3 regions of the Kitasatospora sp. NPDC056783 genome follow, and region 3 is predicted to be linked to each of the others. Evidence: riboswitches for the same ligand, from Rfam matches in the RefSeq annotation. Region 3 holds a riboswitch; each other region holds the start of a gene.
The links. Region 3 has a riboswitch for cobalamin ahead of ACFRMQ_RS14915 (HoxN/HupN/NixA family nickel/cobalt transporter). Riboswitches for the same ligand answer to the same signal wherever they lie in the genome.

Region 1 (8,857 bases), on a different contig from region 3:
ATTCATGAGGACAACCTTGGATTTGTCGAACATCCAAAAATCCTGAACAGCCCGGAGCGGGTTCTCCCGGCCTGTGATGTCAAGGATCCGGATTTCTTCGCCAGCCCTCACATGGTGCCGATAGTAGTACTCGAACTCGAACCGGAGGTAGTCAGAGAGCGGGCGGGTAACGATATGAACGCGGCCGATAGTCTTCCCTTCGGCCGTCCACTGCGCCACCTCGCCCATCCACCCCGATGTGTAGTCATCGGGTGAGTTTTCGCCGGCCAGGAACCGCGAGAGTTTCTCCGCTTCCTGTGGCATGGTGTAGGTGGGGAGTGTTTCGAGGCGCCACGCCTCCGATTGCATGGAATCGAAGCACTGATTCCAGGCGTCACCAGCCAAGAGCACGGACGGCCTCCTTCAGGACACTCTCAGGGATCTCGACCAGCCCCTCTCCGGCAGGAGGGGTGAAGACGTTCGACAGGTCGCCCTGAACCACGAACGATCCCCTCTCCGTGCGGTAGATGTTGGGGCAGTCTTTCTCCCCGCACTCACCGCTTCCGTTGCCCGTGAGACGGGTGAGTGCTTCGCGTCCAGTCATGTGAAGTCTCCTTGTTTCGGGCCACTTTGACTAACCTGTGGCCAAGTTAGGGGTGTGGGCGGCACGCCGTCCATGCATGGACGCGACTATGCGCGTCATTGACTAAGGATCTTGTGGTGCAGCGTCAAGGACGGGCGGTTTGACTGCCTCCGCCCGGCGTGAACGCCGGGCGGAGGCGGGGGAGTTCAGGGCTGCCGGGTGGTGATGGTGATCGGGTGGGCGGTCCGGTCGGTCATCTCGCCGAGGTGGAGGGTGGTGCTCCAGGTGTCGCTGTAGGTGAGGCGGTCGGCGATGCCGTCGCCGCTGCCGGGGTCGAGGAGGAGCCGGATGAAGTCCCGGCGGGCCGCGCGGGCGAGGTGGGCGTGGTCGACGCTCGGGAAGTCGGCGGGGGCCAGGATGCCGGCGATCCCGGCGCGGACGGTGCTCACGCGGCGGCCGCCTCGGGGGAGATGTGGCACCAGACGAACTTGCCGACGCCGCTCTCGCGCGGGCAGCAGCCCCACTGGGTCGCCAACTTCTGGACGAGGAACAGGCCTCGGCCGGTCTCGGCGGTGGGGGTAGCGGCGCTGGGCGTGGGCTCTTCGGGGTCGGTGTCGTGCACTTCGATGCGGAGGGTGTCCTCCGGGGAGAGGTCGAAGCGGACGAGGATCAGGTGGTTGAGCGGGGCGTGGCAGTGCTGGACGGCGTTGGTGACGAGCTCGCTGACCAGCAACTCACCGGTGAAGACGAGGAGTTCGCCGGAGGGGTGCGGGCGGAGGAAATCGTGGAGCGCCCAGCGGGCCGCGCGGGGGGAGTCGTGGCGTCGGGGGAGCCAGCAGCTCCGCTCGGTGGGGGCGGGGGAGAAGGGGGAGAGGTCTTCAGGCATGGCGGGGCCACCTCTGGAGTGTGCGGGTGAGGGCGACTGAAGAGGGCATGGGGATGCCCGGCGACCAGCTCGTCGGCATCACGATACGTCGACTTGATGGCTACGTTGAGTAGCATGCGATGGAAATGAGCCTGTTCGCAACTTGCTCATTGGAAATTTTCCAAGATCTTTTTTGGAGGGGGTAGGATCTGGAGCTCAACCGGTGTGATGGAGCATCAGATGAGCCAAGCGCGACCAACGGTGCGCCGCAGGCGGCTGGCAGCCGCTCTGGTCAGGCTGCGGGAAGAGGCCGGCAAGTCGCCCGAAGGGGCAGCGGACCGGATCGGCTGTCATCGTTCGAAGATCAGTCGGATAGAGAATGCCCGGCTGGGCATTTCGCTCGGTGAGCTGCGCGATCTGCTGACGTACTACGGCATGGAAGACGAGAGCCGCGTCGAGGAGTTGGTCGCGCTCGCCCGTCGCGGCCGTGAGCCTGGCTGGGTTCAGCGGGCGAGCTTGGCTCGGCCGTCCTACTCGGACTTCATCGATTACGAGGAGACGGCTGACTACATCAGGTCGTTCGAGAACATGCTGATCTCTGGTCTCTTGCAGACACCCGACTACGCTCGCGCGGTGATGCAGGCCAAGCCTTCCGGGCTGATTGCCGAACAGGTGGATGCCCTGGTGACCGCCCGGATGGAGCGGCAACAGGTGCTCAACAAGACCAGCCCGCCACGGCTGTGCGTGATCGAGGGCGAAGCTGCGCTGCGCGTTCAGGTGGGTGGCGCGAAGGTCATGGCCGGGCAGCTCGACAAGCTGGCCGAGATGGCTGAGCATCCCTACGTGGAGCTTCAGGTTCTGCCGGATCGCGCGGGTGCCCACGCCGGTTTGATGGGATCGTTCGTGATGTTCGGCTTTCCGTCGCCCGACTACTCCGACGTTGTCTGCGTGGAGCACCGGACCGGGACGCTCTACATGGAGACTCAGGCCGAGATCGATGAGTACACGTTGATCTTTGATTCCCTCCGTTCAATTGCCTTGAGTCCAGTTGACAGTCTCGACATGATCGCTCAGGTACGGCGGGAGTTGTGAACTCCGGGCAAGGATGGGTGAAGTCGTGACTGAAGATTCCGAGTGGCGGAAGAGCTCCTACAGCGGGCAGGGCGGGAACTGCCTTGAGGCCCAGACCGGGCTGGCGGCAATGGCTGTTCGGGACTCGAAGGACCCGAGCGGGCCGACCTTGTCGTTCTCTGCTGACGCGTGGACCGCCTTCGTCCGTGGTGTGAAGGCTGGAGAGTTCTACGGCGGGTAAGTACGTGTCGATGTGTTCGCTTCGGCCCGGCCGGGTGCTGTGCCGCCAAACAGCGGAGATGTGGGGCATGCTCGCAGCGGATCTGGGGGACGTCCTATGGCGTAAGAGCACCTACAGCGGGCAAGGAGGCGATTGCATCGAGGTCGCCGACCTTCTAACGGCCTTGGGCGTCGGGGGTAGCTGGCGCAAGTCCTCGTTCTCGGGTGCGCAGAGCGAGTGTGTCGAGGTGGCCGATGGCGTCACCGATGTCGTGCCGGTGCGTGACTCGAAGGACCCGGGTGGGCCGGCGTTGCTCTTCGCGGCCGATGCCTGGGCCTCGTTCCTCGCCGGGGTCAAGTCCGGGGAGTTCCCGACCGACTGATCAAACAGAGGTGCCCCGCACGGGCTGTGGCCGTGCGGGGCACCTCCGTCGTGTCCCTACTTCCTAGAAGTCGTCGTCGAAGGACACCGAGCCCTCGACGGCCACCTGGTACGCCGACACGCGACGCTCGAAGAAGTTGGTCAGCTCCTGGACGTTCTGGAGCTCCATGAAGCCGAACGGGTTGGTCGACCCGTAGCGGATCGGCAGGCCGAGCCGCGCGAGGCGCTGGTCGGCGACGGCCTCCAGGTACTGGCGCATCGACTCGGTGTTCATGCCGGCGAGACCGTCACCGCAGAGGTCCTTGGCGAACTGGAGCTCGGCCTCGACGGCCTCCTCCAGCATCTCCGTGACCTGCTTGGCCATCTCGTCGTCGAAGAGGTCGGGCTCCTCCTCGCGCACGGTGTCCACGACCGACATCGCGAAGTCCATGTGCATGGACTCGTCGCGGAACACCCAGTTGGTGCCGGTCGCGAGACCGTGCAGCAGGCCCCGGCTCCGGAACCAGTACACGTAGGCGAACGCGCCGTAGAAGAACAGACCCTCGACGCACGCCGCGAAGCAGATCAGGTTGAGCAGGAACGCCCGCCTGTCCTCCTTCGTCTGGAGCGAGTCGATGTGGTCGACCGCGTTCATGTACTTGAAGCAGAACTGGGCCTTCTGGCGGATGGAGGGGATGTTCTCCACCGCGGCGAAGGCCGCGTTGCGGTCCTCCGGGTCGGGCAGGTAGGTGTCCAGCAGCGTCAGGTAGAACTGGACGTGCACGGCCTCCTCGAACAGCTGGCGCGACAGGTACAGCCGCGCCTCCGGGGAGTTGATGTGCTTGTAGAGGCTCAGCACCACGTTGTTGGAGACGATCGAGTCGCCCGTCGCGAAGAACGCGACCAGCCGGCCGATCAGGTGACGCTCGCCCTCGCTGAGCTTCGCCAGGTCGGCGACGTCGGAGTGCAGGTCCACCTCCTCGACGGTCCAGGTGTTCTTGATGGCGTCCCGGTACCGGTCGTAGAACGACGGGTAGCGCATCGGGCGCAGGGTCAGCTCGAAGCCGGGGTCGAGCAGCATCTTCTGGCGGTCGTCGGACATTACTGGCAGGCCTCGCAGGACTCGGGGTTCTCCAGGGAGCAGGCGATGGCGGCTTCCTGCTCCGGGGTGAGGGAGGGGGTGTTCACGGGCACGGGCGCCGGCGCGGACGCGGCGGACGCGGCGCGGGCGGTGCCGGACGCGGCCTGGGCGATGCGGGTCGCCGGGCGCGAACGCAGGTAGTAGGTGGTCTTCAGACCGACCTTCCACGCGTAGGCGTACATCGAGCTGAGCTTGCCGATGGTCGGCGCCGCCATGAACAGGTTCAGGGACTGGCTCTGGTCCAGGTACGGCATGCGGGCCGCGGCCAGGTCGATCAGCGCGCGCTGGGGCAGCTCCCAGGCGGTGCGGTACAGCGAACGCACCCCTTCCGGCAGCCAGTTCAGGTCCTGGACGGAGCCGTTGGCGTCGCGCAGCGCGTCGCGGGTCTGCTGGTCCCAGACGCCGAGGTCCTTGAGCTCGCGCACCAGGTACGGGTTGACCTGGAGGAACTCGCCGGACAGCGTCTCGCGCTTGAACAGGTTGGACACCTGCGGCTCGATGCACTCGTACACGCCGGCGATGGACGCGATCGTCGCGGTCGGCGCGATGGCCAGCAGCAGCGAGTTGCGCAGGCCGGTGACGGCGATGCGGGCGCGCAGCGCGTCCCACTTCTCGCCCCACTGCGGCGCGGCCGTCGGGAAGTGGTCGATGTGCAGCTCGCCGCGGGCGGCGCGGGTCTCGCCGTACGCCTCGTGGCGGCCCAGCTGCTCGGCGAGGTCGGCGGAGCGCTCGTACGCGGTGAGCATGATGCGCTCGGCGATGAGCGTGGACAGCCGCGCGGCCTCGGCCGAGTCGAAGTCGATCCGCAGCTTGAAGAAGACGTCCTGGAGGCCCATCACGCCGAGGCCGACCGGCCGCCAGCGGGAGTTGGAGGTGCCGGCCTCGGTGGTCGGGTAGAAGTTGATGTCCACCACGCGGTCGAGGAAGGTGACGGCGGTGCGCACGGTGGCGTCCAGCCGCTCCCAGTCCATCGCGTTGATCAGGTCGTCGGCGGTGGCACCCGGGGCCACGTGGGCGCCGAGGTTGACCGAGCCCAGGTTGCAGACGGCGGTCTCGGAGTCGTCCGTGACCTCCAGGATCTCCGTGCACAGGTTGGAGGAGTGCACGGTGCGGCCCGGCAGCGCGGTCTGGTTGGCGGCGCGGTTGGAGGCGTCCTTGAAGGTCATCCAGCCGTTGCCGGTCTGCGCCAGGGTGCGCATCATGCGGGCGTACAGGGTCTGCGCCGGGATGGTGCGGACGGCCTTGCCGGCCAGCTCGGCCTTGCGGTAGGCCTCGTCGAAGTCGGCGCCCCACAGGTCGACCAGCTCGGGAACGTCGGCCGGGGAGAACAGCGACCAGTCCTCGTTGGCGTTCACGCGGCGCATGAACTCGTCCGGGATCCAGTGCGCCAGGTTGAGGTTGTGGGTGCGGCGGGCCTCTTCGCCGGTGTTGTCGCGGAGCTCCAGGAACTCCTCGATGTCGGCGTGCCAGGTCTCCAGGTAGACGCAGGCCGCGCCCTTGCGGCGGCCGCCCTGGTTGACGGCGGCGACCGAGGAGTCGAGGGTGCGCAGGAACGGCACGATGCCGTTGGACTTGCCGTTGGTGCCGCGGATCAGGCTGCCGCGCGAGCGGATGCGCGAGTAGGACAGGCCGATGCCGCCGGCGTGCTTGGAGAGGCGGGCGATCTGCGCGTAGCGGTTGTAGATCGAGTCCAGGTTGTCCAGCGGCGAGTCCAGCAGGTAGCAGCTGGACATCTGCGGGTGCCGGGTGCCGGAGTTGAAGAGCGTCGGCGAGGAGGTCAGGTACTCCAGGCGGCTCATCAGGCCGTACAGCTCGGCGACCTCGCGGACGGACTGCTCGGAGTCGCCGACCGCCAGGCCACAGGCGACGCGGAGCAGGAAGTGCTGCGGGGTCTCGATCACCTTGCGGGTGATCGGGTGGCGCAGCAGGTAGCGGGACTGCACGGTGCGCAGGCCGAAGTACTCGAAGCGGTCGTCGCCCGCGGTGTCGATCAGCGCGTCCAGGGCGGCGGCGTGCTTGGCGACGAAGTCCGCGGTGGTGTCGCCGATCAGGCCCTCGGCGTGGCCGACGGCGATCGAGGCGGAGAAGGAGACCGAGCCCTGGCTGTTCGCCTCGTCGACGATCTCCAGCGCGAGCAGGCGGGCGGCCAGCTTCGAGTACTGCGGGTCCTCGGCGATCATCGACGCGGCGGCGTCCACGGCCAGCCCGCGCAGCTCGGCGAAGTCCGAGCCGGCGTGGCGGCCGCGCAGCGCGGCGGCGGCGACGTGGCCGGGGTCGACCTCGGTGAGGTCGGTGCTGCGGTCGGTGAGCAGCCGCAGCAGGGCGCCGCCGGGGTCGGAGACCGTCGGGTCGGTGAAGGCGGTACCGGTGCCCTGGGTGGGCAGGGTGACTGAGGCGGCGGTGGTCAAGGCGCTCTCTCCTGGCGGCGATCGGCGGCGGTGATCGGGGGCCGCCGGGCCGATCGGGGCAGGGGAGCACGGCGCGAACGCAGACGGCGTCGCGCGACGGTGACTCCCCGGCCCGCCCGCGAGGCCCGGAGGTGTACTGCTCGTGCTGGCGCGCGGCCTCTGCGGGAGGGCCGTGGCGCAGGCCGTCGGCAGGTACTCGGACTCGCGGTACGGCTGCTCGAGCCGTCCGCACACCGCTGCGGGGCAGTCCCGGATTCGCACCGGGTTCCCCTGCATCGACAGCAGAAGCGAGCATACATGTAGTGCCGCCGGCTTGCGGCGGCACCATATGTTGTGCCTGTCGTGTCGCGGGTGTCGGTGGACCGGGTGGCCCGTCAGTGCTTCAGATAGACCTTGTACGTGCTCGAATCGCCGGTCGGGGAGGTGAACTGGGCGACCAGCCGGTAGTTCCCGGAGGCCGTCACGGCGTCGCTCAGGGCCCGGTCGGTGGCCTTCGGCGCGGTGCTGTCGAGGACGACCATGGTGAACCAGCCGTCGCGGATCGCGGCCACGCTGCCGTCGTCGCCGTGGTGCCGCACCCCGGCGGCGTCGCGGTACTCCGTGCCCGTGCGCGAGGAGATCCACTGCTCGGGCTTGGAGACGCCGCCGAGGTAGTACTCGGCGAGTCCGTCGACCTCGGTGAGGTAGCGGCCCTCGGGCTCGGTGTGGACCCTCAGGACGGCCGGCAGGCGGCCGGAGTCGGGGCCGTTCTGGTAGCGCAGGGCGGACTGCTCCAGGCCGAGGGCGAGCAGCGCGACCCAGACCAGGATGCCCAGCTGGGGGTGGCGGAAGTGGGCGCCGACCAGCCGGGTCAGGCCGACCCCGGCGAGCGGGGCGGCCAGCAGCATGCCGTAGGCGAGGTGGCGGAACAGCGCGCCGGAGGTGCCGGTCCACACGTGGGCGGCGGGGACCAGCAGGGCGGTGGCGGTCAGGACGGTGCCGAGCAGGGCGCGCCGGCCCCGGGTGGTGGGAACGGAGTCCTTCTCGGGCGCGTCGTGCTCGTTCATCTGCTCGCGGCGCGCGTAGGCGATGGTGCCGGCCACGGCGAGGACGGTGAACAGGCCGGCCCACTTGAGGGTGGAGAGCAGGATCGAGCCGGCCGAGCCGGCGGCGCCGCCCTGCGAGGGCGACCACCCGGCGAGCTTGCCGAGCGTGCCGCCCGGGAGCAGCAGGACGAGGGTGCCGGCGCCCGCCAGCAGCGCGCGCAGGGCGGCCGGCCCGGCCCGGTGGTACGGCCGGGCGCAGGCGAAGGCGAGGGCGACCAGGGCCGGGAGGGCGAAGGCCGCGGAGTAGGCGACGGCGCAGGCCAGGGCCGCGGGTGGGGCGGCGAGCAGGGCCAGGGCCGGATGGCGGCGGGCGGTGAACACCGTGGCCCAGGCGGAGAGGGCGACCAGGAGGACGGCGAGGGACTCGGGCGCGGCGTAGAAGCCGGTCACGACGGTGGACTGGAGGACGGCGTAGACGGCGATGGCGCAGATGGCCACCCGCTCGTTGAACAGCCGCCGGGTCAGCGAGTACAGCAGCACCGTGGTGATCAGTGCGAAGCCGAGGCTGAGCAGCCGGGTGCCCCAGATGCCGTTGGCATCGGCGGCGGCGCCGGCCAGCGGCGGGTAGAGCCAGGGCGAGCCCTGCACCCGCTCGATCAGGTCGGTGGTGACCGGGGTGCCGTGCAGCAGGTGGTCGAGCTGCTGGCGGCCGGCGACCATGGTGGCGGCCTCGTCGGGGTGGGCGGCGGCCAGCAGGCGCAGCGAGAGCGCGGCCTGGACGGTCAGCACGGCGCCCAGCAGGCCGCGGGCGATCCAGCGCCGGCGCGGGCTGGTGCCCGGGTCCCAGCCGATCGCCGGGACCTCCGGGATGGTGTACGGGGCCAGCGGTATGCCGTCGGGGTTGTCGACGGCGCCGGTGGTGCGGTGGGGCTCGGCCTTGTCGGCGGTCTCGTCCGGGGCCTCGTGTGCGGTCTCGTGCGCGGCCTCGTTCACGGCGACGGCCGTGCGGCCCCGCTCGGTGAAGTCCGGTTCGGGCTCGGTCTGCTGGGCCTGGGCGGCGCGGCGGCGGGCGGCGCGGCCCTGGGCGACGGGCTCCTGGGCGACAGGGCCCGGATCGGGCGCGGCCACCGGGGCGACCGGGGCCACCGCGGCCATCGGGGCGGCCGGCTGCCGGGGCTCGGCGGACTCCGGTGCGGACTCCGGTG
Region 2 (5,115 bases), on a different contig from region 3:
CCCGGCGAGTTCACCGGCCACCTCCATGTGCGAGCGGGTCGCCTCCAAGGAGATGACGTCCGCGTCGAGCTCGTCGATCGCCGTCATGACGGCGCCGAACTCGGCGTAGCACATGTGGGTGTGGATCTGGGTGTCCGCCCGCACGCCCGAGGTGGCCAGCCGGAAGGCCTCGGTGGCCCAGTCCAGGTAGGCCGGGCGGGCGGCGGCGCGCAGCGGGAGGGTTTCGCGCAGGGCCGGCTCGTCGACCTGGATGACGGCCGCTCCCGCCGCCTCCAGGTCGGTGACTTCGTCGCGCAGGGCGAGGGCGACCTGCCGGGCGGTGTCGGCGGACGGCTGGTCGTCGCGCACGAAGGACCAGGCGAGCATGGTGACCGGGCCGGTGAGCATGCCCTTGACCGGGCGCCGGGTCAGGCCCTGCGCGTAGCCGAACCACTCGGTGGTCATCGGGTGCGGGCGGGAGATGTCGCCGGCCAGGACCGGCGGGCGGACGTAGCGGGTGCCGTAGGACTGGACCCAGCCGTGCCGGGTGGCCAGGTAGCCGGTGAGCTGCTCGGCGAAGTACTGGACCATGTCGTTGCGCTCGGGCTCGCCGTGCACCAGGACGTCCAGTCCGGTCTTCTCCTGGTAGGCGATGACCTCGCGGACCTCGGCCTCCATCCGTTCCCGGTAGGCTGCCGCGTCGATCCGTCCGGCCGTCAAGTCGGCGCGAGCGGTGCGCAGTTCGGTGGTCTGCGGGAAGGAGCCGATGGTGGTGGTCGGCAGCAGCGGCAGGCCGAGCCGGGCGTGCTGGGCCTCGGCGCGCCGCGGGTAGGGCTGGGCGCGGCGGGCGTCGTCGGCCGTGACGGCGGCGGCCCGGGCGCGCACCGCCGGGTCGCGGGTGATCGGGGAGTTGGCGCGGGAGGCGAGGTCGGCGCGGTTGGCGGCGAGCTCGGCCGTGACGGCGCCGGTGCCCTCGCGCAGGGCCCGGGAGAGCAGGGCGGCCTCGCGTGCCTTCTGCTTGGCGAAGGCCAGCCAGCGGGCGATCTGCGGGTCGATGTCGCGCTCGGCGGCGGCGTCGATCGGCACGTGCAGCAGCGAGCAGGACGGCGCCACGTCGACGGTGTCCGCGAGGCCCAGCAGGGTGGCCAGGGTCGCGAGGGACTTCTCCAGGTCGTTGATCCAGACGTTGCGTCCGTCGATCACCCCCGCCACCAGCCGCTTGCCGGGCAGCCCGCCCGCCGCGGCGAGGTCTTCCAGGTTCGCCGCGGCGGGGCCGGTGAAGTCCAGCGCCAGGCCCTCGACCGGGGACTTGGCCAGCACCGTCAGCGCCTCGCCGAGCCGGTCGAAGTAGCTCGCGACCAGCAGCTTGGGCCGCCCGGTGAGGGCGCCCAGCTCACGGTAGGCGCGGGCGGCGGCGTTCAGCTCCGCCGGGGCGCGGTCCTGCACCAGCGCGGGCTCGTCCAACTGCGTCCACTCGGCGCCGGCGTCCTTCAGCGCCGCGAGCAGTTCCGCGTAGACCGGCAGCAGCCGGTCCAGCAGGGTGATCGGCTGGAAGTCGGCCGCCACCCCGGGGGCCGGCTTGGCCAGCAGCAGGTAGGTCACCGGGCCGACCAGCACCGGCCGGGCGGTGTGGCCGAGCGCGAGGGCCTCCGCGAACTCCGCGACCGCCTTGGCCGGGTTCGCGACGAACACCGTGTCCGGGCCCAACTCCGGCACCAGGTAGTGGTAGTTGGTGTCGAACCACTTGGTCATCTCCAGCGGGGCGACGTCCTGGTTGCCGCGCGCCATCGCGAAGTACCCGTCCAGCGGGTCGGCGTCGACCGCCTCCCGGTGCCGCGCGGGGATCGCGCCGACCGCCACGGTGGTGTCCAGCACGTGGTCGTAGAGCGAGAAGTCCCCGGTCGGCACCTCCGCCACCCCCGCCTCGGCGAGCTGCGCCCAGTTCGTCCGGCGCAGCTCGGCGGCGGCCGCCAGCAGCGCCCCGGCCGTGACCGCGCCCTTCCAGTACCCCTCGATCGCCTTCTTCAGTTCCCGGTCACGACCCTGCCGGGGGTAGCCGTACACGGTGGCCGTGGACGCCATGGCTGTGGACTGCGCTGTCAAGGGACTCTCCTTCGCGAGCCTGAATCCTCAAGTGCCCGGTGACGGCACGAGGACGCGAAGGGATGACGAACCCGGCGGCGGCCGTCACGAGAACGTACGGGCCTGATCCGCCTGGTATGGTCGCCGACCCGCCCACGAGGTCACCGGATGGCCGCGCGCGAACGGTCGCGCACGGGCAGTGGCAGGTCTTCGGACTCGCGGGCACGTCCACCCCGTGAAAGGCGGACACCTACTGGCCGTCGCTTCCCAGACCCGTCCCGGGTCCAGTGCGTATGACGGCGGTCGTTCCCACTCACCGCTGCGGGGCAGTCCCGGACTGGCCAGTCGAAAGGCGTCACCGGGTTCCCTCTTGCGACGCCCCGCCTGGCGGACGGGGCGAACCAGCTGCGCCGCCAGCCTAGGGGCAGAACGCCTCCTCCGGGGCGGAAATCTCGAAAGGCGTCCGCGTGGTGAGACGTCGCGGCCGCGAGCGGCTACCCGAGCGGCTGGTCGGCCTCGCCCTCCGGGTCCAGCTCCGGCACCGGGTGGGGCTTGCCCTCCGAGTCGACGGCCACGAAGACCAGCTGCGCCGTCGCGACCCTGGTGACGGGCCCGGCGAGGTTCCACCGCTCCGAGGTCACCACCACCGACACGTCCATCGACGTCCGCCCGGCGCGGCCGACCCGGGCGCGAACGGTGAGGAGGTCCCCCGCCTTGACGGGCGCCAGGAACGACATCTCCCGGACCGAGACGGTGACCGCGGGAACGCCGGCGTGCCGGCCCGCGGCGGCGGCGGCCGCGTCGTCGATCAGCTTCATCATCACGCCACCGTGCACCGTCCCGTAGAGGTTGGTGTCGTGGTCGCTCATGATGTGGGCGAGGGTGACCGCCGAGTCGGCCGGGGTGCGGGAGAGGACGGAGGGACTGGTCACAGCGACGGCCCGCCCGTCCTGGCGTCGCGGGAATCGTGGTCGGCGTTCCGCTGCACGGAACTCTCCTTCATGAGGTCGCGCGCCCCGGGCATGCGAAGGGGCGGGGAGCCGTCCGTATACGGCCCACCCGCACCGCCGGCCCGCCTCGGGGTCGTGGTGGGACCGCGGGCCACCACGGCACGCGGGCAGCGGCAGGTCTTCGGACTCGCGGGCACGCCCTCCCCGGTCCGGAACCAGGGGTGGACGCCTACCGGCCGTCGCGTCCCGGCTCCGTTGCCGGGCCCTGCGCACAGGACGGCGGTCGCTCCCGCTCACCGCTGCGGGGCGGTCCCGGACTGGCCAGTTGAAAGGCGTCACCGGGTTCCCTCGTGACAACGCCCCGCCTGGCGGGCGGGGCGAACCAGCTGCCCCGCCAGCTTACGTCCATCCGCGCAGCTCACGGCCACCGCCCACCTCTTCGGTCGGTCCACGCACGACCCCCGGGCCGGTACGCCGGGAAGAACGGCAGAATGTGCCGCATGCGGCACATCTACGTCATCGGCATCGGCGCGGGCGACCCCGACCACCTCACCCTGCAAGCGGTCAAGGCGCTCGGTCGCACCGATGTCTTCTTCATCCTCGACAAGAGCGAGGAACGACAGGACCTGATCCGGCTGCGCCGCCGGATGCTGGCCGACCACGGCCGGACGGGGCACCGCGTGGTCGAGGTGCCGGACGCGGAGCGGGACCGCACCACCCCCGCGTACGCGGCCGCCGTGGACGACTGGCGGGTGCGCCGCGCCGATCTGGTCGAGCGGCTGATCGCCGAGCACCTCGGCCCGGACGAGCGCGGCGCGTTCCTGGTCTGGGGCGATCCGGCCCTCTACGACAGCGTCATCGCGGTGGTGGAGGACGTGTCGACCCGCGGCGGGGCGCCGTTCGAGTACGAGGTGATCCCGGGCATCAGCAGCGTCTCCGCACTCGCCGCCCGGCACCGCACCACGCTGACCAGGGTCGGCCGCCCGGTGCAGATCACCACCGGGCGCCGCCTGGCCGAGGGGTTCCCCGAGGGGGTGGACGACGTGGTGGTGATGCTCGACGGCCGGGCCGCCTTCACCGAGATCGACCCCCGGGGGCTGGACATCCACTACGGCGCCTACCTCGGCACCCCCGACGAGGTGCTGGTCTCCGGGCCGCTCGCCGAGGCCGCCCCCCGGATCCGCGAGCTGCGCGAGCGGGCCCGCGAGCGCAAGGGCTGGATCATGGACACCTACCTGCTCCGGCGCTCGGAGGACTGACCGGGCGCGTCGCGCCGCGCCGGACGACGACGTCCGGCGCGACGACGGACCGGCGATCCTCCGCGCCCTGCGGGGGATATCCCCACCGTCCTCGCACCCGCTGCCCGGTTAGTCCGGTGGATCTTGAAAGGGAAGGCTGAAGGCATCCGGAAACTCCGGTTCCAAGGAGGATGTCTGATGTTCAGTCGGAACCCCGTTCGCCGTCGCGCGGCCCGCTTCGCGGCCGTCTCCGTGCTCGCCGCAGGACTCACCGCCGCGACGGTGGGCAGTGCCGGGGCGATCGTCAACGGGACGGACGCCGAGCGGCGCTACCCGTTCATGGCCTCGGTCCCGGTGTCGGCCCCGGGCCTGGACGACGGCGTCTGCGGCGCCTCGTTGATCGACCGCCAGTGGGTGCTGACGGCGGCCCACTGCGTCGACCCGAACCTGGTCACGCCCGGCGGCACCGTCCGGATCGGCAGCTCCGAACGCAAGTCCGGCGGCACCGTCCGCGCCATCGCCGCCACGTTCACCCACCCCGGCTACCGACAGGGAGGGGGCGCCGGGCCGAACCTGGACGACGTCGCGCTGATCCGCCTTGACCGCCCGGTGAAGGAACAGCCGGTTCCCATCGCCGAGCGGCCCGGCGCCCCCGGCACCCCGACCCGGCTGCTCGGCTTCGGCACCGTCGTCGACACCGGTGATCTCGGCGGTCTGCGGTTCCCCGATCACCTCCAGCAGCTCGACACCCGCCGGGCGGCCGAATCCGAGTGCGACCCGGGCTACGCCGGCCCCACCAGGCTGTGCACCGTCAGCCGGGTCCCGCGGGCGATGGCCTGTTTCGGCGACTCCGGCGGGCCGCAGAT
Region 3 (8,857 bases):
GCGGGCCGACTTCCGCGCGGTGGTGGAGGAAGCGGCCGCGCAGGGGTGGCACGGCGAGGTGTGGCGGCTCTGCGAGTCGCTCTGGCTGCTCTACCAGGGCCGCAAGCTCTACCAGGACTGGATCGCGACCCACCGGCTGGGCGTCGAGTCGGCCCAGTGGGACAACCGGCCGGACGCCGTGGTCCGGATGCGCAACCAGCTGGCCCGCGCCCATCACGAGCGCGAGGAGTACCGGCTCGCCGCCGAGCAGTTGGCGCTGGCCACCGAACAGGTGCCGCTGGTGACCGACCGTCAGGTCATCGGGGTGCTCTACGAGACGGACGGTCTGCTCTGCCTGGCCGACGGGCGCCCGGCCGACGCGGTGGAGCGGTTCACCCTGGCCCTGGAGGCGAACCGGGGCGACGAGCACGGCGAGATCGTCCAGAGCTACAACGTGGCACAGGCGCTGATCGCCGACGGGCGCCCGGAGGAAGCCCTGGTCCTGCTGGCGGAGGCCACCGCCCAGGCGGAGCGGACCCGGGACGACGACATGTCCATGAAGCTGCCGCTGGTCCACGCCCGGGCCCAGCAGGCGCTCGGCCGGATCGATCTGGCCGTCGCCCAGGCCGAGGACTGCGCCCGGCGGGCCGGAGAGCGCGGCTACCCGGCGAAGGAGGCGCAGGCCCACACCCTGCTCGTCGCCCTCGCCGAGGAGCGGGGCGACGAGGCGTCGGCGGAGCGCAGCCGCGCCCGGCTGCGGGAGCTGGCGGGGTAGTCCACCGGCGGCGCTCACGGCCCGGTGCGGAACGACACCCGGGTGCGGTGCTCGCCGGTGCGGATGGTGAGCCCGTGCTCGGGGAGGCCGGCCGGGTCGCCGCCGTCGGTGAGCCAGCAGGACACGGCGGAGCCGAGGAGCAGCGGGTCGACGCCGGGGTCGGGGCGTTCCCAGTCCGGTTCGGCGCGGGCCTCCAGGAGCAGGCCGCCGCGCAGCCGCAGCAGGTGGCGGGCCGGGCCGAGGGCGGCCACCGCGACGGCGAGGCCGGGGAGTTCGGTGGCGGCGCGGGTGAGCCAGCGGGTGGCGGGGAGTTCGGCGCGCACCTCGGTCCGGGCGAGGACCTCGGCGGTGTAGCGCAGGGCGTCGCCGGGGTGGTCGTCGGTCAGGGCGTGGAAGCCGCGCGGGGTGTGGTCGCCGGGGTCGAAGGGGTAGCGCCGCAGGCTCACCTCCGTCCCCTCGCTCTTGCCCTCGACGTCGTACGCGGTGGGCCGTTCGGTGGTTCCGGGACGCGGCGCGGGCTTGGGGTAGGGCGGCAGGGCCGGTTCGTCGGCGGGTTCGTCCAGCCGGTCCAGGAAGGAGTAGAGCAGCGGGCGCAGCAGCCGGGCGGACTCGCCGCGGTGGGCGAGCGAGCCGTCGGTGATCCCGCGCAGGGAGGCCGGGTCCTGGGCGAGGGCCCGTTCGACCTGGGCGGCGAGGTCGCCGTCGGGGTCGAGGGCGGGGGCGGCCTGGCCGAAGGCGTAGCTGGGGGAGCGCGGGTCGAGTTCGCCGGAACCGGTGGCGACGAGCACGGTGGGGCGTTCCAGGGCGGCGCCGTAGAAGGAGACCGAGCCGTGGTCGCCGATCAGCAGGTCGGCGGCGACGAGGGCGGTCTGCCAGCCCTGCTGGGGCGGGATCAGGCGCAGGCCCATCCGGCGGGCGCCGTCGAGCAGGGCCTCCGGGTCGTGCCGGCTCCAGATGTTCGGGTGCAGCACGACGGCGACGGTGTACTCGTCGGCGGGCAGCCGGCGGACCAGCCGCTGGGGGAGGTCGGGGCGGCGGCCGAATAACGAGTGCTCGCTCCAGGTGGAGTTGACGACGACGAGCCGCCGTCCGTCGACGGCGCCGAGCGCGGCGCGGTAGCCGTCCCGGGAGCGCCGGCTGGCGAGCATCCGGTCGAAGCACGGGTCGCCGACGACGTGGGCGACCTCCAGGGCCTCGGGGCAGGAGACCCGCAGCCGGTCCAGCTGCTCGGGGTGGGAGAGGCCGAGGACGTCCACGAACACCCGTCCGCGGTGGGTGAGTTCGTTCCGGGACAGGCCGGCGGCGCTGACCGTGTCGCCGGTGGACTCGGTGACCAGGCGGTTGTAGCCGGCGCCGTGAGGGAGGACGACGAGGCGGGCGTCCAGGCGGTGCATGGAGGAGTGGACGGCGCAGGCGACGGCCAGGTCGAAGCGGCGGCGGACGGCGTCCTCCCAGTCCAGCACGGTGAAACCGGGCAGGCCGTGCAGGTACTCGTCCAGGGCGCGGTCGGCGAAGGCGGAGCCGGGGTTGACGGTGAAGTAGCGCTCGACGCCGTCCGGGCTCAGCAGGGCGAGGACGTCCAGGACCCGGGTGGCCGAGGTGAGGGTGCGGGCGACCGCCAGCACGCGGGCCCTGACCGGCCGGGTGTTCCAGCGGTCGGCGGGCCAGACGTGGGGGTGGGACGGCACGCCATGATCGTACTCATCCGGTCCGGTGGCGGCGCGCCCTCGGCGGGATCCGGCCGGTCCGGGTGGCGGACGGCCGGGCGCCGGGGTGCGGGCGCGCGGGCCCTGTGATCCTGGCCACCCCCGCGGCTGCCCGGCCTTGCACGGGTCGGGCCCGGCCCCTACCGTGTAGCCCGCCGTGGTGCTCGGGAATTCCGGTGACGGACCTTCAGGGGTCCCAGCCCGGAGCGGCCCTCGCCACTGTGATCGGGTCGTCCCTCCGTCCGCGGAGGAACGCCGTCCGTACCCATGAGCCACTGGGCGCCTCGCGCGCCTGGGAAGGCGGGTGTGGGCTTCCCGTAAGCCAGGAGACCGGCCACGGCATCTCACGAGGTATTCCACGAGGTGCTGGAGCGTGATCCGCAGATGACCCTGCCCGAATTCTCTTCCGCCGGGGCGAAGCCGGCCCCCTCCGTGCTGCCCGCGTTCGCGTGGCGGCGGGAGGACACCGTCCGTACGGCCGGGCTGATGGGGGTGATCCTGGCCCTGCACGTGGTGGCCTTCGGCACCCTGATCTTCCTGGTCGCGCCCGAGCGGTACGCGGTCGGCACCCAGGTCTTCGGGGTGGGCCTGGGCATCACCGCGTACACCCTCGGCATGCGGCACGCCTTCGACGCCGACCACATCGCGGTGATCGACAACACCACCCGCAAGCTGATGGCGGACGGGAAGCGGCCGGTCTCGGTGGGCTTCTGGTTCGCCCTGGGGCATTCCTCGATGGTGGTGCTGATGGCCGCCCTGGTGGCGGGCGGGGCGCAGCTGGCGAACACCCTGATGGACGACGAGTCGACCACCCACAAGTGGCTCGGCGTGGTCGGGACGACCACCTCCGGTGTCTTCCTCTACCTGATCGGCGCGCTCAACCTGGCGGCGCTGCTCGGCATCGTCAAGGTGTTCCGGGCGATGCGGGCCGGGCAGTTCGACGAGAAGGAACTGGAGGCGCACCTCGACTCGCGCGGCCTCATGGCCCGGGTGCTGAACCGGGCGACCCGCTCGATCACCCGGCCGGGGCAGATGTTCCCGGTGGGGATGGTGCTGGGCCTGGGCTTCGACACCGCGACGGAGGTCACCCTGATGGTGATGGCCGGTTCGGGGGCGGCCTCGGGGCTGCCCTGGTACGCGATCGTCTGCCTGCCGCTGCTGTTCGCGGCGGGGATGAGCCTGTTCGACACCCTGGACGGGACGTTCATGAACTTCGCGTACCAGTGGGCCTTCGCCAACCCGGTGCGGAAGGTGTACTACAACCTGACCATCACAGGGCTGTCGATCGCGGTGGCCTTCATCATCGGCACCATCGAGCTGGTCGGGGTGCTGCACGAGAAGCTCGACCTCACCGACCCGGTCACCGGGTTCGTCGCGGACATCTCGCTGGACAACGTCGGCTACGCGATCGCCGGGCTGTTCGTGGTGGTCTGGGCGATCGCGATCGGGTACTGGAAGCTCGCCCGGGTGGAGAAGCGCTGGACGCCCACCGGGGAGTCCTGAGCCGACCCGGCCGTTTTTGGCCGGATCGAGTGGTCGCGCGGGGGCGCGCAAGGAGCACCGGGGGTTCTGGCGGGGGTGCTCGGCGGGCGGTTCGGGCCGGGGGTTCGTAGGCTCGACGCATGGCGGATGCGTACGCGGGGCGGCGGGAGCGGGTGAGGGAGCACTGCGGTGCGGCCGGGGCCGACGCGGCGCTGATCACCCGCGCGGCGAACGTGCGGTACCTCACCGGCTGCGCGCCCTGCGGGGCGACCCTGCTGCTGACCAGGGAGCGGGCCCTGCTCGCGCTGCCGGACGACCTGCCGCCGGACGACACCGGGGAACACCTGATCGCGCAGGACGTCACCCGGCTGCCGGTGGCGGCCGGGTCGGACACCGCGCTGGCCGCCGCGACCGCCGCCGTCCGGTCCGGGGTGTCGGGCCTGGCGGTGGAGGAGCACGACCTGACCGTCACGCGGCACCGGGCGGTGACGGAGCGGGCCGAGGGGGCCCGGCTGGTGGACCTCGGCCGGACGGTCGAGCGGCTGCGGGTGGTCAAGGACGAGCACGAGATCGCCGACCTGCGGATCGCCGCCGAGATCGCCGACCAGGCGCTCGGCGAGCTGCTGGAGTCGATCCTGGTCGGCCGCACCGAGCGGCACCTGGCGATGGAGCTGGAGCGCCGGATGATCGACCACGGCGCCGACCGGGCCGCCTTCCCGGTCTCGGTCGGCACCGGCAGCCACTCCGGCCAGGCCGCCCACCAGCCGACCGACCGCCGGGTGGAGGAGGGCGACTTCCTGACCGTGGTGATGGGCGCCCAGTACCGCGGCTACGGCGTCTCCACCGCCCGCACCTTCGTGATCGGGGCCGCTCCGGCGCCCTGGCAGGTGGAACTGCACCGGCTGGTCTTCCGGGCCCAGCGGGCCGGGCGGGAGGCGCTCGGACCAGGGGTGGAGCAGTGCGTACCCGACCGGGCCGCCCGGCAGGTCCTGGAGGCGGCCGGCCACACCGAGGCCTCTCCGCACCCGGTGGGCCACGGCATCGGGCTGGAGATCCGGGAGGCGCCGCGCCTCGGCCCGGCGGACATGGGTAAACTGGACAGCCGCGTGCCGGTCACCGTCGGCCCAGGGGTCCACCTCCCGGGCAAGGGCGGTGTCCGGATCGAGGACACGCTCGTCGTGCGCCCCTTCGAAGAGGGCGGGCCCGAGCTGCTCACCATCACCACCAAGGAGCTCCTCGCCCTGTGACCACGGCCTCCCGACGGCCGTCGGCGACAGGACGCAAACCCTTGGTTCCTTGACAGCTATACAGGAGTAAGTGCGCCCGTGGCTTCCACGAACGATCTCAAGAACGGCATGGTCCTCAAGCTCGAGGGCGGCAAGCTCTGGTCCGTCGTCGAGTTCCAGCACGTCAAGCCCGGCAAGGGCCCGGCCTTCGTGCGTACCAAGCTCAAGGAGGTCCTGACGGGCAAGGTCGTCGACAAGACCTTCAACGCCGGCACCAAGGTCGAGACCGCCAACGTCGACAAGCGCGGCATGCAGTTCTCGTACAAGGACGGCGAGAACTACGTGTTCATGGACATGGACACCTACGACCAGCTGACCATCGAGCCGGCCGTCGTCGGCGACGCGGCCAAGTACCTGCTGGAGGGCTTCGAGGCCCTGGTCGCCACCAACGAGGGCGCCGTCCTCTACATCGAGCTCCCGACCTCCGTCGAGCTGGAGATCGCCAACACCGAGCCGGGTGTCCAGGGCGACCGCTCCACCGGTGGCACCAAGCCGGCCACGCTGGAGACCGGTGCCGAGATCCAGGTCCCGCTCTTCGTCGTCACCGGCGAGAAGGTCAAGGTCGACACCCGCGACGGCAGCTACCTCGGCCGGGTGAAGTAAGTCCGTGTCGGCCGCACGCAGCAAGGCCCGTACCCGGGCCTTCCAGATCCTCTTCGAGGCCGACCACCGCGGGGTCGACCCGCAGCAGGTCCTCGCCGACTGGGTGGCTCGCGCCCGTGAGCCCAAGCCCGACGAGGGCACCCCGCAGGTCGGCGAGTACACCATGGAGCTGATCGAGGGGTACGTCCAGTACGCCCGTCGCATCGACGACCTGATCGAGCAGTACGCCGTGGGCTGGACCCTCGACCGGATGCCGATCGTGGACCGCAACGTCCTGCGGCTCGGTGCCTACGAGCTGATCTGGGAGGACGGCGTCCCGGACGCCGTCGTCCTGGACGAGGCCGTCGAGATCGCCAAGGAGTTCTCCACGGACGACTCTCCGGCCTTCGTCAACGGCATGCTCGCCCGCTTCCTGGAGCTGAAGCCCGGCATCCGCCGGTAAGGGGCACCTCGTGGACGGCCGCCGGACCCCGAACAGGGTCCCGGCGGCCGTTTCGCGTTTCACCCCGGCGGCGTAGGGTTGGGGCCTACTTGTAAGTAACTTGACGTCCGGAACCACGCGTGAAGGGCAGGTCCCCCCACATGACCACGGCGACCCGCAGCGAGTTCGACCAGGGCATCGCCCTGACCCGGCACCCCGAGGAGGCGGGCCGCTACGAGGCCGAACTCGGCGCCGGCTGGCAGATCGGCGGCGGGGTGAACGGCGGCCTGCTGCTCGCCGTCGCCGGACACGCGCTGTCGCTGGAGCACGACACCCACCCGGACCCGGTGTCGATCAGCGGTTACTACCTGTCCGCCTCCCGGCCCGGCCCGGCCACCGTCCGCACCGAGGTGCTGCGCACCGGCCGCGGCCTGTCCACCGGAACCGCCTCGCTCAGCCAGGGCGGCGTCGAGCGGCTGCGGGTGGTGGCCAGCCACGGCGACCTCGCGAGCGCCGACGGCGAGGTGCGCACCACCGCGCTGCCGCCGCAGCTGCCGCCGCCGAACGAGTGCATCGGCATGGAACTGGCGCCCAGGGAGCTGATCGCCCAGGCCGCCCTGCTGGAGCGGTTCGACCTGCGGCTGGACCCGGCCACCGTCGGCTGGGCGCTCGGACAGCCTTCCGGCAACGGGCGGATCCAGGGCTGGTTCCGGCTCGCCGACGGCCGCGAGCCCGACCCGCTGCTGCTCCTGCTGGTCGCCGACGCGCTGCCGCCGGTCACCTTCGACCTCGGCATGCCGGGCTGGGCCCCGACGATCGAGCTGACCGTCCACCTGCGGGCCAAGCCGGTTCCGGGCTGGCTGCGGGTCACCCACGCGACCCGCAACCTGGCCGGCGGCTACTTCGAGGAGGACGCCGAGATCTGGGACGAGTCCGGCCGCCTGGTCGCCCAGTCCCGCCAGCTGGCCCGGGCACCCCGGCCGGCCTGAACCGGACCGGCGGGCCCGAGCCGGACCCGGCGGACCCGGCGGGCCCGAGCCGGGCCGACGGGCCGGTGGCCGGGGAATGGCCGGGAGATGGCCGGAAAAGGGCCCCGCATTACCTGTGGTTACATTCCTGTGACACGCCGTACGTGTGCGGCGCCCGCGGATGGGGAGGAAGACGGTCAGCGGCACGCCAGCCGCCGACCGTCCCCCTGAAGCCAGGAGCCACCGATGAGTCAAAAGGGTCGCGCCCGCCGTAACTCCGACTGCACCGCCGGCGGCTCACGACCCGCGGTACGGGCGCCGCACGGTCCGCAGCGGGCCGCGGGCGCCGAACAGGCCTTCGTCATCGGGGTGCTGACCAACGCGGCGGACTTCGCCCGGGCCCGCGCCTGGGGGATCTCCGACGCACCCGACCACGAGCGCTACCTGGCCGACACCGCGGACCTGCTGGCCGAGGCGCTGGAGCGGTTCGACACCGTCCGGGCCCGGATGTTCCACCCGCAGGACTTCGAGGAGTTCTGCGTGCTGCACGGCCTGGACCCGGCCGAGCCCGCCGCCCGCGACCGCTACCTGGTCAACCCGGCCCTCCAGACCCAGCTGCTCGCCTATCAGGGCGAGGAACTGGCCGGGGACTTCGCGCCGCGCCTGGTGCGCGCCCGGGAGAACGGCCTGACGCTCTGCCACGCCGACCTGCTGCTCGACGGGGGCCTGTACGGGGGCGCCGGCGCGCCGGACGGGGAGCACACCGCCTGGGTGCGCGCCGCCTACCAGCGCGGCGGCGAGGTGTTCCGGCGGATGCTGCTGGGCGCGGGTGCCGGCGTCTACGAGCTGCGGGTGCGGGTGGACGCGCCCGGCGGGCCGCTGAGCGCCGCGGCGCGGGTGCTCCAGTGGGAGGACGGCGTGGTCCGGATCAACGACGAGGACCTGGAGCTGGTCTGCGCGGTGCTCTGCACCGGGCTGGCCCTGGAGCTGCCGGGCGTCGCGGTGCTGCACGGCTCGCAGGGCTCGGCCGCCACCTGCGGGGAGTACCTGCCGGCCTCCTGGGCCTGGTCGAGCGGCGGGCAGGAGTGGGCGCCGGCCGACGGGCCGGTGCGGCTGGACGGCGTGGCGGCGCAGCCCGGCTACGGCCTGGGAACGGTCTGCTGAGGCCGCCGCCACGCCGGGCGGTGCGCGAACGCCGCGGCGCGGCCCCCGAACCGGGGAGCCGCGCCGTGACGTTTCTGCTTGCCAGCACGCGGAAAACGCCTGCTGGGTCATGCCTGGATCCGTTGACCGGACCCGGGTGGCGAGCCTCAGCCCGCGTCCTCCTCGCGCACCGCGCGGCGCGCGTCGGGGTTGAGCACGCCCCAGGAGATCAGCTGCTCGGTGAGGATCGACGGCGACTGGTCGTAGATGACGGCCAGGGTGCGCAGGTCGTCCTGGCGGATCGACAGCACCTTGCCGTTGTAGTCGCCGCGCTGGCTCTGGATGGTCGCGGCGTAGCGCTGGAGCGGGCCGGCCTTCTCGGAAGGGACCTGGGTCAGTCTCTCCAGGTCGAGCACCAGGCGCGGCGGCGGCTCGGCCGCGCCGCCGGGAGTTCCGCCGGGCAGCAGCTCCTGCACCGGGACGCCGTAGAACTC

Region 1: linked by a shared signal. The riboswitch ahead of ACFRMQ_RS10215 (ribonucleoside-diphosphate reductase subunit alpha) and the one ahead of ACFRMQ_RS14915 (HoxN/HupN/NixA family nickel/cobalt transporter) in region 3 are both predicted to bind cobalamin.
Region 2: linked by a shared signal. The riboswitch ahead of metE (5-methyltetrahydropteroyltriglutamate--homocysteine S-methyltransferase) and the one ahead of ACFRMQ_RS14915 (HoxN/HupN/NixA family nickel/cobalt transporter) in region 3 are both predicted to bind cobalamin.

Annotation. Positions count from the first base shown of each region.
Region 1 is NZ_JBHUAF010000046.1:1,661-10,517, forward strand. It holds gene ACFRMQ_RS10175 (DUF6879 family protein) at 1-390, opposite strand, end outside; gene ACFRMQ_RS10180 (hypothetical protein) at 374-583, opposite strand; gene ACFRMQ_RS10185 (hypothetical protein) at 769-1,011, opposite strand; gene ACFRMQ_RS10190 (ATP-binding protein) at 1,008-1,448, opposite strand; gene ACFRMQ_RS10195 (helix-turn-helix domain-containing protein) at 1,656-2,519, shown strand; gene ACFRMQ_RS10200 (DUF397 domain-containing protein) at 2,533-2,739, shown strand; gene ACFRMQ_RS10205 (DUF397 domain-containing protein) at 2,807-3,100, shown strand; gene ACFRMQ_RS10210 (ribonucleotide-diphosphate reductase subunit beta) at 3,164-4,180, opposite strand; gene ACFRMQ_RS10215 (ribonucleoside-diphosphate reductase subunit alpha) at 4,180-6,603, opposite strand; cobalamin riboswitch at 6,797-6,955, opposite strand; gene ACFRMQ_RS10220 (ArnT family glycosyltransferase) at 7,002-8,857, opposite strand, start outside.
Region 2 is NZ_JBHUAF010000482.1:98-5,212, reverse strand. It holds gene metE (5-methyltetrahydropteroyltriglutamate--homocysteine S-methyltransferase) at 1-2,082, opposite strand, end outside; cobalamin riboswitch at 2,266-2,433, opposite strand; gene ACFRMQ_RS37430 (acyl-CoA thioesterase) at 2,556-2,993, opposite strand; cobalamin riboswitch at 3,187-3,360, opposite strand; gene cobF (precorrin-6A synthase (deacetylating)) at 3,512-4,270, shown strand; partial or broken gene ACFRMQ_RS37420 (S1 family peptidase) at 4,448-5,115, shown strand, end outside.
Region 3 is NZ_JBHUAF010000081.1:3,401-12,257, forward strand. It holds gene ACFRMQ_RS14905 (AAA family ATPase) at 1-754, shown strand, start outside; gene ACFRMQ_RS14910 (hypothetical protein) at 769-2,442, opposite strand; cobalamin riboswitch at 2,602-2,814, shown strand; gene ACFRMQ_RS14915 (HoxN/HupN/NixA family nickel/cobalt transporter) at 2,845-3,963, shown strand; gene ACFRMQ_RS14920 (M24 family metallopeptidase) at 4,083-5,189, shown strand; gene efp (elongation factor P) at 5,268-5,831, shown strand; gene nusB (transcription antitermination factor NusB) at 5,836-6,273, shown strand; gene ACFRMQ_RS14935 (thioesterase family protein) at 6,414-7,241, shown strand; gene ACFRMQ_RS14940 (hypothetical protein) at 7,467-8,384, shown strand; gene ACFRMQ_RS14945 (transcriptional regulator) at 8,531-8,857, opposite strand, start outside.